3 regions of the Paraburkholderia sp. GAS348 genome follow, and region 2 is predicted to be linked to each of the others. Evidence: predicted binding sites of a transcription regulator. Region 2 holds the regulator's gene; each other region holds the start of a gene.
What was found. The regulator LexA, encoded in region 2, represses DNA repair genes until DNA is damaged. The targets are predictions, from matches to a motif close to ACTGTATNNNNATACAGT.
Positions count from the first base shown of each region.

Region 1: the regulator LexA is predicted to act here: its motif matches at 2,389-2,406, upstream of imuA (translesion DNA synthesis-associated protein ImuA).
Region 3: the regulator LexA is predicted to act here: its motif matches at 2,878-2,895, upstream of recA (recombinase RecA).

Region 1 covers NZ_JBNPVT010000030.1:6,386-11,206, forward strand. Annotated here, with positions in the region: gene tnpA (IS66-like element accessory protein TnpA) at 1-247, shown strand, start outside; gene tnpB (IS66 family insertion sequence element accessory protein TnpB) at 244-591, shown strand; gene tnpC (IS66 family transposase) at 643-2,232, shown strand; gene imuA (translesion DNA synthesis-associated protein ImuA) at 2,477-3,316, shown strand; gene P3T22_RS29920 (Y-family DNA polymerase) at 3,216-4,821, shown strand, end outside.
Region 2 covers NZ_JBNPVT010000002.1:15,551-20,371, reverse strand. Annotated here, with positions in the region: gene cysT (sulfate ABC transporter permease subunit CysT) at 1-726, opposite strand, end outside; gene P3T22_RS02985 (sulfate ABC transporter substrate-binding protein) at 904-1,953, opposite strand; gene lexA (transcriptional repressor LexA) at 2,267-2,917, shown strand; gene P3T22_RS02975 (hypothetical protein) at 2,975-3,319, shown strand; gene P3T22_RS02970 (DUF2939 domain-containing protein) at 3,523-4,167, shown strand; gene P3T22_RS02965 (universal stress protein) at 4,291-4,755, opposite strand.
Region 3 covers NZ_JBNPVT010000007.1:89,840-94,660, forward strand. Annotated here, with positions in the region: gene sucC (ADP-forming succinate--CoA ligase subunit beta) at 1-101, opposite strand, end outside; gene P3T22_RS14560 (DUF2889 domain-containing protein) at 98-847, opposite strand; gene recX (recombination regulator RecX) at 1,016-1,702, opposite strand; gene recA (recombinase RecA) at 1,710-2,786, opposite strand; gene P3T22_RS14575 (response regulator transcription factor) at 3,029-3,811, shown strand; gene P3T22_RS14580 (sensor histidine kinase) at 3,821-4,821, shown strand, end outside.

The sequences.
Region 1 (4,821 bases), on a different contig from region 2:
CTGGCGCAAACTGTACGCTCAGGGTCTGTTGGTCGAAGATGCGCAGACGCAGACCATGTTGCCTGTCGTTGTCGATGTACAGTCCGATCGACCCGCGGCCCATGCGCCGGAGGCGACGGACGCGCCGGCACCTCCGGTGGCTACAAACGGCAGCATTCAGCTTCAGCATGGCAATACTTCGGTCCGGATAGAAGGCGTGCCCGATGCGACGATATTGCGCCTGGTCCTCGAGCGGATTCTCCGATGATCGGGCCGCCTGCAAACACACGGATCTGGATCGCTGCAGGCGTCACTGACATGCGCTCCGGCTTCAATTCGCTTGCGGCGAAGGTACAGACGGTGCTTGAGAAGGATCCTTATGGCGGCCATGTTTTTATCTTCAGGGGTTGGCGCGGTGATCTTCTAAAGGCGTTGTACTGGAGCGATGGTGGCCTATGTTTATTTGCGAAGCGTCTTGAGAAAGGGCGTTTTGCATGGCTCCGCGCCGACGCCGGCGTCGTGGCGTTGACCACCGCTCAACTCTCACTCCTGCTCGAAGGGTTTGACTGGCGACAACCAGTCGAAGCGGCACGCCCGCGCAGTGCTTTGTAAACGTCTGTTACCCGATGATCCGTGTGCGGCAGATGGTCGTAAACTGTCGCAATGGATCTGACCGATACCGACCTGCCCGACGACATTGATGCGCTGAAGGCGCTGGTTCGCGCGCATGCGGCGTCGGCTCACGCAAACGCGCAGCGGGTCGTCGAATTGCAGGACCAGCTCAGTTCCCGCGTAATCGAGATCGAACATCTGAAGCTGACGATTGCGAAGCTGCGCCGCATGCAGTTCGGTCGCAAGTCTGAGAAGGTGGAGCGTCAGATAGAGCAGCTTGAACTGCGGCTTGAGGACCTGCAGGCCGACGAAGGTGCGGCCGTCCAGGCTGACTCAAAGAAGGCGCAGCAACGCCGCGAGAGTGCTTGTCGCAAACCACTGCCCGATCATCTCGAACGCGAAGAGCGTGTGCATCGGCCCCTCGAGGAACACTGCCCGGGATGCGGTGGCGCGCTCAAACCGTTGGGCGAAGACGTTTCCGAACAGCTTGAATACGTGCGCGCGCACTTCCGCGTCATCCGTCACCGCCGTCCCAAATTCGCCTGTTCGTGCTGCGACTGTATCGTGCAGGCCGCAGCGCCCAGCCGGCCGATCGACCGTGGCCTGCCGGGTCCGGCTTTGCTCGCCCACATCACGACATCGAAGTTCGCGTACCACATCCCGTTCTATCGCCAGTCCGTCATGTACGCGCGCGACGGCGTCGAGATCGAACCGGGTACCATGGGCCACTGGCTGGGCAGTCTGACCTGGCTACTCAACCCGCTGGTCGACGCGGTGCGCTGCCACGCGCTTGGCGGCAGCAAGGTTCACGCCGACGACACACCGCTGCCGGTGCTTGCGCCGGGTAATGGCAGGACGAAGACTGGCCGGCTCTGGGTGTATGTGCGCGATGACCGGCCCAGCGGTTCGGACGAAGCGCCGGCGGTCTGGTTTGCCTATACACCGGATCGTCGCGGCGAACACCCACAGCGTCACCTTGCCAACTTCACGGGCGTACTGCAGGCAGACGCGTTCGCCGGTTATGCGGATCTGTATCTGGGCGGTCAGATTCACGAAGCCGCGTGCATGGCGCATGCGCGTCGAAAGCTACACGATCTGCACGCTCTTCGGGCATCGCCGATCACCAGCGAGGCACTCGAGCGCATCGGCGCCCTCTATCGCATCGAAGAGCACATTCGTGGCAAGCCGCCTGAAGAACGACGGCGCGTTCGCCAGGAGAAGGCTGTGCCGCTGCTTGAAGACATGAAGCGGTGGTTCGAGACGACGCTTCTCACACTCTCCGCGAAATCGGACACCACCAAAGCGATCCAGTATTCGTTGAATCGCTGGCCTGCGCTGGTCTATTACTGCAGTGATGGTCAGGCCGAGATTGACAATCTGATTGCCGAGCGCGCATTGCGCGGGGTGGCTATCGGAAGACGGAATTTTTTATTTGCCGGTGCGGACTCAGGCGGAGAACGTGCAGCCGCGATGTACAGCCTGATCGGATCTGCCCGCATGAACGGCGTTGATCCCGAAGCCTACCTGCATTACGTCATCGAGCGCATCGCCGATCACCCAGCGAACCGCATCGACGAACTGTTACCCTGGAACGTCGCTCCTTTGCTGCCCGCCGCCTCACACATCGATCCCGTTCGATAGCAGCAGATCCTCTCGCGCGTCAACAAAATCCGCGACGGTGCAGGTCGAATGCTTACGGCGGAAAGAACTGCAGCCGAACAGCTTCACAACTCCTCTTCATTTCCTTCCTGCGCGCGCTTACGTCGCTCCGCCTTGTCTTAACATCCGTCGCGGAATACTGTATAAATATACAGTGAAAACTCGTCGCCCCATGCTTGCTCGATGCCGGGCAGGGCGGAGCATTCCCTATTAAACGAGCGTGTCTATGGCAGCAGCGATTCATCTGACGACGACAGCGCTGTCGTCGCGATTGCGGCGTCAAGTGTGGCAAGGCAATGAGCTTGCCGAGGCGGACTCGCGGGTGATTTCCAGCGGCTATGCCGCGCTGGATCAACTGCTGCCCGGACAGGGCTGGTCGGCCGGCAGCCTGACGGAGTTATTGATTGAACACGGAGGAGTCGGCGAACTGCGTCTGCTGGCCCGCGCGCTTCGGCAGCTTACGGCACAAGCCGAACGGCACGTCATGCTCGTGGCGCCTCCTTACCAGCCCTGTGCTTCGGCACTGAGGGCTTGGGGTATCGATGTCGAGCGCGTCTTATGGGTGCGTTCGAGTGAAGACCAGGCCCTATGGGCCGCTGCTCAGGCATTGAAGCAGAATGGTATGGGTGCCGTACTGGTATGGCTGCCGAATGCGCGCGCCGATAAGGTTCGGCGTCTGCAGGTGGCGGCTCAGGAGTCGGCCTCGCTGGCATTTTTGATCCGGCCTGTCGAGGCAGCCACGCAATCTTCGCCGGCACCGTTGCGAATGATCTGCGAGCCGCTCTTGCCGGCTAATGCGCAGACGATCAACCGTCGTCAATGGTTACAGGAGATTGGTATCTCGATCGACATCTTCAAGCGCCGCGGTCCGCCACTAGCGGAGCCTCTACGTCTCATTTTGCCGTTACAAAGCGTCGTGTTGCCGGAAAGCGGAGTCGGCAGCAATCAAGGACGAGAGATCAAACATGTTGTGGATCGCAGTCACATTGCCACTCTTGTCGCTGGAAGCGGTGAAGCCTCTCGAGCCGCTCCTGGATGGTTCGCTCGCGAAGCCGAATCGGTGTGAGCCCGGCGACGAGGCAAGTCAACCTTCAGGCACCGAAGATGTCGGCGAGGTGCGTTGCTATGCGCTGGCTGATCACGCGCACATCCTGATGCCGGATTTCGACGCATTGCGTGCTGGGGTGCATGCGGGTCATTCGCGCTCGTACGCATTGGCTTTGGCTCCTGGTCTAAAGATGCTTGCTGCAGACACAGCTCGAGAAACCCAGGCTTTCGAAGCGATGGCGCTTGCTTTGCTGACGTACACACCGAAGGTGTCGCTCGCGCACGCGTATACCTTGTTGCTGGAAGTCGGCTCCGGTTTGCGGTTGTTTGGCGGCTTGCGCGCGTTGTTATCACGGGTATCCGCGACTGTGGCCGAATTCGGCTATACGGCGCGCATCGCGTGCGCACCGACAGCATGGGGCGCGTGGCTGTTGGCGCGGGCACGCGCCGATCGTCAGGGGCATCGTTGGCATGTGATGAAGGAAACGTCGCTTGCGCGGGTCCTCGATCGCGTATCTGTATCGTTGTTGCCGGTTGCGCAGGTGCATCGCGATGCGCTTACGCATCTCGGTTGCACGACGCTGGCCGATTTGCGTCAGTTGCCAAGGTCGGGTGTCGTGCGGCGTTTCGGCAGTGGCATTCTGGATCTGCTGGCACAAGCATATGGCACGCGCCCGGATCCGCGGGAATCGTTTCGTGCGCCGGCATCGTTTCATGCGCAGTTGGAGTTGCCGTCGCGGGTCGATAGCGCAGATGCACTACTGTTCGCCGCGCGCCGGCTGATTGTGCAACTGGCCGGATGGTTGAGCGCGCATCATGCAGCGCTCAGTGGTTATACGTTGTTGCTCGAACATGAATTGGCATCCCGTCATGCGCCGAAGACGTCGAGTCTGAAGGTCGCGTGGGCGATACCGTCGCGCGATGCTGAGCATCTGATCTGGCTGTTGCGTGAGAAGCTGAATCAGACGGTTCTAGTGGCGCCCGTGATCGAGTTGAAACTGGTCGCGGATCAGATCGGCGAGTATGCAGGGCGGTCGGACACCTTGTTTCCAATGCCCGAATCAGACGGCGATTCGATTGCACGTCTGCTCGAACGCCTGAGCGCGCGATTGGGGCCGGAGAACGTGCTGAAGATGTCGGTGCAGAACGATCATCGGCCTGAGCGGGCAATGCGCGTCGAGGCCTACCAGGCGCAAGCGTTTTCGCGCAAGAAGCGTTCGTCTGCGAAAGCCACGACAAAAATCAAAGCGGATAAAACCTGGCTGACCGATGAGTTGCAGCACGCTGCATTGGAGATTGCGCGCGCAGACGGAGATGCAGCGACACAGGCGACACAGGCAGAACAGGCAGAACAGGCAGAACAGGCAGAACGCACCGCACCCCCAGTGCACCTATCCCGACAGTCTGGCTCTACAAGCCGGCGCCTATTCGTCACACAACCGGTCAATGCCCAAGCCTCGCTCGATTTGCCCGACAGTGCATTGCCATCGCAGCCTCGCCCCGTCTGGATGCTCGACAAGCCGC
Region 2 (4,821 bases):
GTATTGTTCGAGCTTGGTGATGATCAGCAGCGACGTGATTTCCGATTTCATCGGCACGTTACCGGCGATGAAAATCACCGAGCCGTACTCGCCGAGCGCCCGCGCGAAGGCCAGCGCGAAGCCTGTCAGCAAGGCTGGGAATACGGCCGGCAGCACCACGCGGCGAAACGTCAGCCAGCGCGACGCGCCAAGGCAGGCGGCCGCTTCTTCCTGCTCGCGCTCGAACTCTTCGAGCACCGGCTGCACGGTCCGCACGACAAACGGCAAGCCGATGAAGGTCAGCGCGATCAGCACACCGGCTGGCGTGAAGGCGATCTTGATGCCGAGCGGTTCGAGAAACTGCCCGATCCAGCCGTTGCCCGCATACACCGCCGCAAGCGAAATACCGGCCACGGACGTCGGCAGAGCAAACGGCAGATCGACCACCGCATCGACGATGCGCTTGAACGGGAACGTATAACGCACCAGCACCCACGCGACCAGAAAACCGAACACGGCGTTGATCAGCGCGCCGCCGAGGGCCGAGAAAAACGTCAGGCGATACGACGCGAGCACGCGCGGCGACGTGACCGCGCGCACGAACTGAGCCCAGTCGAGCGTCGCGGTCTTGAGAAAGGTCGCCGCAAGCGGAATCAGCACCACGAGGCTCAAATAAGCGACCGTGATGCCGAGTGTCAGGCCGAAACCGGGCAAGGCACTCGGTTTTCGGAAGGTCAGCGTCGTCATGCTCAGTACTCTTTCAGGGTTGATGCCGGTGGCTCTTTTTTCGGCCGCCTGGCTGGCCACAAGCGCGCCGGGCGGGCGCGCTTAATGGCGAGGTGTGACTCACATGTCTAACTTCAACGTCTAACTGCGACGTCTTACTGCGTATCTCGTCCCGCCGTGTGCCGCGCTGTGTGGCCGTTACTGCGGCGAGTAAATCGAATCGAACACGCCGCCGTCGGCAAAGTGCGTCTTCTGCGCGTTCGCCCAGCCGCCGAACGAATCGTCCACCGTGTACAGCTTCAGCTTCGGAAACTTCGAGGTCAGCTCGGCCGGCACCTTGTTCGAACGCGGGCGGTAGAAGTTCTTCGCTGCGATTTCCTGACCTTGCTCGCTGTACAGGAAGTTCAGATACGCTTCGGCCAGCTTGCGCGTGCCGTGCTTGTCGACGACCTTGTCCACCACCGCAACCGGCGGCTCGGCCAGAATGCTCACCGACGGCACGACGATTTCAAACTTGTCCGGACCGAATTCCTTCAGCGACAGGAACGCTTCGTTTTCCCACGCGATCAGCACGTCGCCGATTCCGCGTTGCACGAAGCTGGTGGTCGCGCCGCGCGCGCCCGAATCCAGCACGCCGGCATTCTTATAGAGCTTGCCGACGAATTCCCTGGCCTTCTGATCGTTGCCGCCCGGCTGATGTTCGGCATAGGCCCATGCGGCCAGGTAGTTCCAGCGCGCGCCACCCGATGTCTTCGGATTCGGCGTGACGATCGACACACCCGGCTTGATCAGATCGTCCCAATCCTTGAGGTGCTTCGGGTTGCCCTTGCGCACCAGAAACACGATCGTCGACGTGTACGGCGAGGCGTTGTCCGGCAAACGCTTTTGCCAGCCTTTGTCGAGCAAACCCTTGTTGGCCAGCGCGTCGATGTCGTAGGCGAGAGCCAGCGTCACGACGTCCGCCTGCAAACCGTCCAGCACCGAACGCGCCTGCGCACCCGAGCCGCCGTGCGACTGCCTGAAGGTGACCGTCTCGCCCGTTTTGGCCTTCCATTCCTTGCCGAATGCCTGATTGACGTCCTGGTACAGCTCGCGTGTCGGGTCGTACGATACGTTCAGCAGCGTCGTCTCGGCTGCATGCCCCTGTGTCGTGACGCCGAGCGCGGCGATCGTGCCGGCTGCGCCCAATGCGAGCGCCGCGATGAGTTGTCTGGTCCTGCCTGCCAGCCCCGTGCCTTGATGGTTCATGCCAACTTTCTCCGCGTTGTGGTCCGCTGAAACAGCGTGGTGTTGTTTTGCGTCGCGGTCACGTGCACATGAGCGCCAACTCGAAGGGCAGTCTATCGAAGCGCTTTCATCATTAATAATAATGTTTCTTCATTTTTTAATACGCAAAAGTGGTAATGACGGCCAGATAAGGCGTTGCAGCACGAAAATGGGTATTAAGACATCCATTTCCGACGCTGGAACGCCACCCCGGGCCGCGAACTTAAAGTAAAGCTTGAATTGCGCGGAATACTGTATAAAAATACAGTCACCTGTTCATACATACAGTGGCGCCATGACCAAACTCACCGCACGACAGCAGCAGGTTTTCGATCTGATCCGCCGGGCCATCGAACGCACCGGCTTTCCGCCCACCCGCGCGGAGATCGCCGCCGAGCTGGGGTTCAGTTCGGCCAACTCGGCAGAAGAACATTTGCGGGCGCTGGCTCGCAAGGGCGTGATCGAACTCGCGGCCGGCGCATCGCGCGGCATTCGCCTGCTGGCGGGGCCGGAAGATTCGCCGTACCAGTTCACGCTGCCGCACGCCAGCATCATGCAACTGTCGCTGCCGCTGATCGGCCGCGTTGCAGCGGGTAGCCCGATCCTTGCGCAGGAACATATCTCGCAGCACTACGCGTGCGACCCGGCGCTGTTCTCGAGCAAGCCGGACTATCTGCTGAAGGTACGTGGGCTGTCCATGCGCGACGCGGGCATCTTCGACGGCGACCTGCTCGCGGTGCAGAAGAAAAGCGAAGCCAAAGACGGCCAGATCATCATCGCGCGCTTGGGCGACGACGTGACGGTCAAGCGCTTGAAGCGCCGGCCGAACGGTATCGAGCTGATCGCCGAGAACCCCGACTACGACAACATCTTCGTTGAAACCGGCAATGCGGAGTTCGCGCTCGAGGGTATCGCCGTCGGGCTGATCCGCCCGGGTGAGTTCTAACCCCCGCTCGTGCTCCACCCCAAAGCTGCCCTAACGTTGAATCGCCTGGAGAGACTCATGGAACGCCTTGCCCGCCTGCTGCCTTTTCGCCAGTTCGGTCGTTTGCGCCATCTGCGCAAACTGGTGCCCTGCTCACTGATCGAGGCGTCCTCGGCGAGTACTCCATCGCTGTTCGACACGCCGGCCGGCGTATCGGGCTTGCCCTCCTCGCTGCCGGCTTTTGCTCGCGTGTCGTTGAATTCGGGGCTGAATACGGCTGAACCTGCGCGTCGCGCGCCGGTGCGCGTCTATCACGGGCCGTCACGGCTGATCATGGTCGGCACGGTAGACGCCGTGTGCCGCATGATCGATCGTTGCATCGCCGACGAGGCCAATGTGCACGGCGCGGTGTTCGAATCATAAGCGGCACTGCGGCTGCACTGCCCGTGCACTGCATTCCACTGCGGCTGTGCGGCTGTGCGGCGAGCGGCCAGCGGCATGCGGCGTGCGAAGCGCGGCCTAAGGTCTTTCGGCCGCCCGCGGCCTCTCGGATATGGCATCGTCTGGGATCGTTTTCGCGTGGCCGCGGTCCACGTTAGATCACACCTGATGGAGAATCCCACCCGATGGCAGTTTCAACTCGCACGAGACGCAGCGGCATCCGGCCGCTGATTGTCGCTTTGATTGCAATTGTGGTGATTGCCTTGTTGGGGTTCGGTTACGCGTCGCCCTACATGGCGCTGAATAACCTTAAACGCGCGGCGGATGCGCGTGATGTGCAAACCGTCAATGAATACGTCGACTTTCCCGCATTGCGCGAGAGCCTGAAGCAGCAGGTCACCGGTTTGTTAACACGTCGGCTCGACGCGCATGGCAGCGGCAATCCGTTCGCCACGATTGGCGCAATGATCGGCGCGGCATTGATTGGTCCGCTGGTCGACGCTTATGCGACTCCCGACGGCGTTGCGGCATTGCTGAACGGCATGCCGCCGCGCGGCAACCCGGGCGAACGGCCGCCTGTTCCGCCGGTCTCAGCGGCGCCCGCACCGGAACCCGCGCCCCCTGTTGCCGGCAATACGGCCAACGGCACAGCTAATAACGAGAACAACGCGACGCCACCGCAACCACCGCAAACCACTGCGGGCTATCGCAGCCTGAACGAATTCGTCGTTACCTATCAGCATGGCGCCGGTGACGCGCGTTACTCGGCGATCTTGCGGCGCGAAGGCTTGTTCACATGGAAGCTGGCCGCGGTCAATCTGAACGAGTGATCGTCTGGCAGGCGCTATCGACTTGAGCGAATCATAGTTTGACCGACGCGGTCGCCCTGATCGAACGACCGCTCGGCCCACGTGGCCCTTTCAGCCCAGTGCGCGCCCCACCACCGCTGTGCGTCAAGCCGCCGCTTGCTGCTGCTCCTGCGCGGACGAGCACGCCACCAGAATGCTGCACGAGACCCGATCCAGCAGCGGGGTATTCCCCGCACCCATCCACCATCGTGCCAGACCGGTGCGGCAACGATGGCCGACCACCACGAGGTCGACATGCAATTCGTTCGCCAGGTTGGCGATCTCATCGATCGGATGGCCAAACGCAAAATGCCCTTGCGCGGTCACGCCGCGTTCGGTGAGCCAGTCCACCCCTTCCTGCAGGATGTCGCGGGCCGTTTTTTCGAAGCTGCCACAGGCCACATCGGTCAGCAGGCCCGCACTTTGCGCAATGGTCGAGCGCATGTCGACCACTGACAATAAGTGCGTTTCCGCCTTCAGATCCAACGCGAGGTCGGCGCCGCAACGTAACGCTTTGCGGCCTTCGCGCGAGCCGTCGTAGCACAACAGGATTTTTTGGTAGCTCGCCATGATTTTTCTCCCATTCCGCGAGAAGTGCGGTCTGAATGAATCATGGTGCGCCGCAATTCAGGTTGC
Region 3 (4,821 bases), on a different contig from region 2:
GCCTTGACCGCATCATCCACCGAGAAGACCGGCTTGCCGCGCGGTACCGCGACGCCGAATTTCCGCAGGATTTCCTTACCCTGGTACTCGTGAATCTTCATGCGTGATTCCCTTCAGTCTGAGAGTTGGATTGAACATCGTTTCCGCTGCCGTCGTTCATGCCGGACGCGTTGCCGCCCTCACCTGTCTGGCGGGCTGCCCCGTCGCCTGACGATGGCGCGCGATCCGCTGTATACGGAGCGCGGCCATACCAGCGCGGATAAAACTGTTGCACCGCCTCGCCGTCGAAACGCAGCGCGTGGCAGCGTCCCAACTGGAATGGCGGTTTGTTGTTGGAATGCTCGTCTGTGCTGTCTGCACTTGTGGCCTGCTCGGTCCCTGACTTTGCCGTCGCGCCCGGCGTGTCTTCATTGGTGTTCCATACGTCGCCGGCGAACGCCTGGATTGCGGCGGTCGGCAAAAGCGCGCACAACTCCGTGAGATGCGTGCAGCCAGCCGTGCCGGCCAGCAAACGGGCAGCATCGCGACGGAAGTTGCGGAACAGATTGAGCCCGATGAGGGCACGGTAGGCGGGATTGCTGGCTTGGCACAACCCTGGATAGGGCACCCAGTCGGACGACGCTTCGGCGTCGACGACGTTGAGCTTGCGATCGATGGTGATGCGAAGCCAGAGTTCATGGATCGGCTGACCATTGGGCCGGACGCCCGACGCAAGCACCACATCGCGCGGTTTTTCGTCGGTCAAGCACGCTTCCACATCCCACAGGCCATCGGCTCGCTCATAGGCTTCCGCTCTGATTGCGCGACGGTGGCGCAACTGACGGGACACTGGCGGGGAGAGCGGCATGCGGAAAGGGAAGGCCGGATTGGAAAACCCCCGAATTTTAGCATACTGGGTATTTGAGACAGGTGGGAATGCGCAGGGCCGCCCGGCGGGCGGTTCAGCGCGGACGGCCTTATCTCAAAGTGCGGCTGGCGGCGGGGTTCTGCCGCGGCCTCGCAGCGACTCGCCGCTTCATTCCTCGTCGAACCCTTTGAGAATTTTGCCGATCGTGGCGCCCGAGAAACCGCGCGATGCCAGAAAGCGCGCCTGCCTGGCCCGCTCGGCGGGCGTTTCGGGCAGTTGGCTGAATTTCTTCCGCCAGACGGCTTGGGCTCGCGCGAGTTCGGTTTCGCGCAGTTGCGCACTGGCTTCTTCGACCAGCGTTTGGTCCACCGCGTGCTGCTTCAATTCGCCGACAATCCGGCTCGCACCCAACCGCGACGAGCGCCGATGGACCAGGCTTTCAGCAAAACGCGAATCGGACAGCCAGTTTTCGGCCTCCAGCGAATCGAGCAAGGTGTCGAGCGAATCGGTTTCTTCGACGAACGGCTTCAGCTTGCGCGCCAGTTCGGAGCGGCTGTATTCACGCCGGGACAAATAGCCGAGCGCACGTCCTTTGAGCGAACGGGCTGGGCGTTGGGATTTTTTTGCATCGTCCTGCCCCGGCTTCGCCTCGCCAGGTGTGCGGCGCGAGCGGGTGTAGGTGGTTTCGGACGGATCCGCTGCAGCTTCTGCAGAAGAATCAGACTGCGGCTGACGACCTTCGGCGCGATCATGCGCATCGAACGACTCGAAGGGATCGGTGTCGTCGTCACGCGGGCCGTCCGCGTTGCGTCCTGCGTTGGCAGCGCTGGACAGCGGCCGGCCCTTGCGTATCACGTGCTGGTTACTCTTCTTCGCCCGCGACTTCGGCGCTTACGCCCGTCGCCGCTTCTGCCATGGCATTCACGCCCAGCGATTCACGAATGCGGTTTTCGATCTCACGGGCGATGTCCGGATTTTCGCGCAGGAATTCACGCGCGTTGTCCTTACCCTGACCGATCCGTTCGCCGTTGTAGCTATACCAGGCGCCGGCCTTGTCGACGATCTTCGCTTGCACGCCGAGGTCGATGACTTCACCCTGACGCGAAATGCCTTCGCCGTACAGGATGTCGAAAATCGCTTCCCGGAACGGTGGCGACACCTTGTTCTTCACGACCTTCACGCGCGTTTCGTTGCCGATCACTTCGTCGTTCTTCTTGATCGAACCGATCCGGCGAATGTCCAGACGCACCGACGCGTAGAACTTCAGCGCGTTACCACCCGTGGTGGTTTCCGGGTTGCCGAACATCACGCCGATCTTCATACGGATCTGGTTGATGAAGATCACGAGGCAGTTCGTGCGCTTGATCGTGCCGGTGAGCTTGCGCAGCGCTTGCGACATCAGACGCGCTTGCAGACCCGGCAGCGAGTCGCCCATTTCGCCTTCGATTTCAGCCTTCGGCACGAGTGCCGCGACCGAGTCGATCACGATCATGTCGATCGAGCCCGAGCGCACCAGTGCGTCGGCGATTTCGAGCGCCTGTTCGCCGGTGTCCGGCTGCGAAACCAGCAGGTCGTTCACATTCACGCCGAGCTTGCCCGCGTACTGGATATCCAGCGCGTGTTCCGCGTCGATAAACGCTGCCGTGCCGCCGATCTTCTGCATTTCGGCGATGACTTGCAGCGTCAGCGTGGTTTTACCGGACGATTCCGGGCCATAAATTTCGACCACACGGCCACGCGGCAAACCGCCGACGCCCAGCGCGATGTCGAGGCCGAGCGATCCGGTTGAGACCACCTGGATGTCTTCGACTACCTCACCTGCGCCGAGCCGCATGACCGACCCTTTGCCGAACTGCTTTTCGATCTGCGCAAGCGCGGCAGCGAGTGCCTTGCTCTTTTCAGCAGTCAGTCCAGCCGAGCCTTTCTTGCTTTCTTCCATGAATCGTCCTTTGCTATGATGAACGGCGTCTGAGGCAGATGTGCGGCCCGCCTTTTCAAGATTCTTGAAGGACAGCACACGAAACCCAGACACTGTATAAAAAAACAGTAGTTTTGGCAAGCGCGATTCTCATGCGAACGCGCATTTTTACCGTCGCGCTGCCCAACTACCCACAATAATTTTCGGAGACCGCTGTGCGCCGGGGACACCCCACGGCGCCGGCAACGCCAGGTTGGCGCACCATGCGAATTCTGATTGCCGAAGACGACAGCATACTCGCGGACGGTCTGGTTCGATCACTCCGCCAATCGGCCTATGCCGTCGATCACGTGAAGAACGGCGTCGAGGCCGACACCGCCCTGTCGATGCAAACTTTCGACTTGCTGATCCTCGATCTGGGCCTGCCGCGCATGTCCGGGCTCGAGGTGCTGCGCCGCCTGCGCGCCCGCAATTCGAACGTGCCGGTGCTGATCCTCACCGCCGCGGACAGCGTCGACGAACGCGTCAAAGGCCTCGACCTGGGCGCCGACGACTACATGGCCAAACCCTTCGCACTGAACGAGCTCGAGGCGCGCGTGCGCGCGCTGACCCGGCGCGGCGCGGGCGGTGGCCCGACGGTGGTGCGGCACGGTTCGCTGTCGTTCGATCAGGTCGGCCGGATCGCCTATGTCAACGAGCAGGTGATCGACCTGTCGGCGCGCGAACTCGGTCTGCTCGAAGTGCTGCTGCAACGGATCGGGCGGCTGGTATCGAAGGAACAGCTCGTCGACCATCTGTGCGAATGGGGCGAGGAAGTCAGCAATAACGCGATCGAAGTCTACGTGCACCGGCTGCGCAAGAAGATCGAGCCGAGCGGCGTGCGCATCATCACCGTGCGGGGCCTCGGGTACTGCCTCGAGAAAGCCGCCCTACCCTCGAACACGAACGTGAGCGCCAACGCGCCCGCGCCGCATGCTCCGGCCGAGCCAGAACCGCCGGCATCGCCCTCGTCGGCCGCGATGCCGGCGAGCCATCACTACAAATAGAGGACGCCCATGTCCGCACGCGCAGACCGCGCTACGGCGCACGCGGCGGACCTCGACGAGGCGCGCGACGAGCGCTACGCCAATCCGTTCGCCCCGCCCGACGAGACCGAAGCCGCCGCCGAAGCACGCCCGCGCTCGCTGTTCGGCGAGATTCTCGACTGGATGCTGGCGCCGCTGCTGCTGCTTTGGCCGATGAGCCTTGCGGTCACCTACCTGGTCGCCAAGTCGATCGCCAACGGCCCGTTCGACCGTGCGCTCGAAACCGACGCCTACGTGCTCGCCCGCCAGATCCACCCGATCAACGGCGTGGCGGAGCTGTCGCTACCCGACTCCACCCGCGACTTTCTGCGCGCCGACAACGTCGACAGCGTGTTCTATCAGGTGCTCGGCACGCGCGGCGAACTGGTGGGCGGCGAGCGCGACATGCCGCTGCCGCACGAGGAAGACCGGCCGCCGCCCGGCCTCGTCGAATTCCGCGACGACGTGCTGCGCGGCAACGATATCCGCGTCGCCTATACGACCGTCGAGTTTCCGCAGACGCGCGGCGCTCAACCCGTGCTGGTGCAGGTCGCCGAGACGCTCGACAAACGCAGCCAGCTTGCCAACGACATCATCAAAGGCGTGATCCTGCCGCAGTTCGTGATCCTGCCGCTGGCGATCCTGCTGGTGTGGTTCGGCCTGTCGCGCGGACTCGCGCCTCTGCACGCCCTGCAGGCGCATATTCGCGCGCGCCGCCCGGACGATCTGTCGCCGCTCGAAGCCCGCCGCGCGCCGCCGGAAATCGAGCCGCTGGTGACGTCGTTCAACGATCTGCTGACACGCCTCGAACAGAACATGGAGTTGCAGAAGCGCTTTATCGCCGACGCCGCGCATCAGATGAAAACGCCGCTTGCCGGTCTGCGCACCCAGGCCGAGCTTGCGCTGCGCCAGGACGCCTCCGCGGAAGTTCACCGCTCGCTCGAACAGATCGCCACGAGTTCGGAGCATGCGGCGCGTCTCGTCACCCAGTT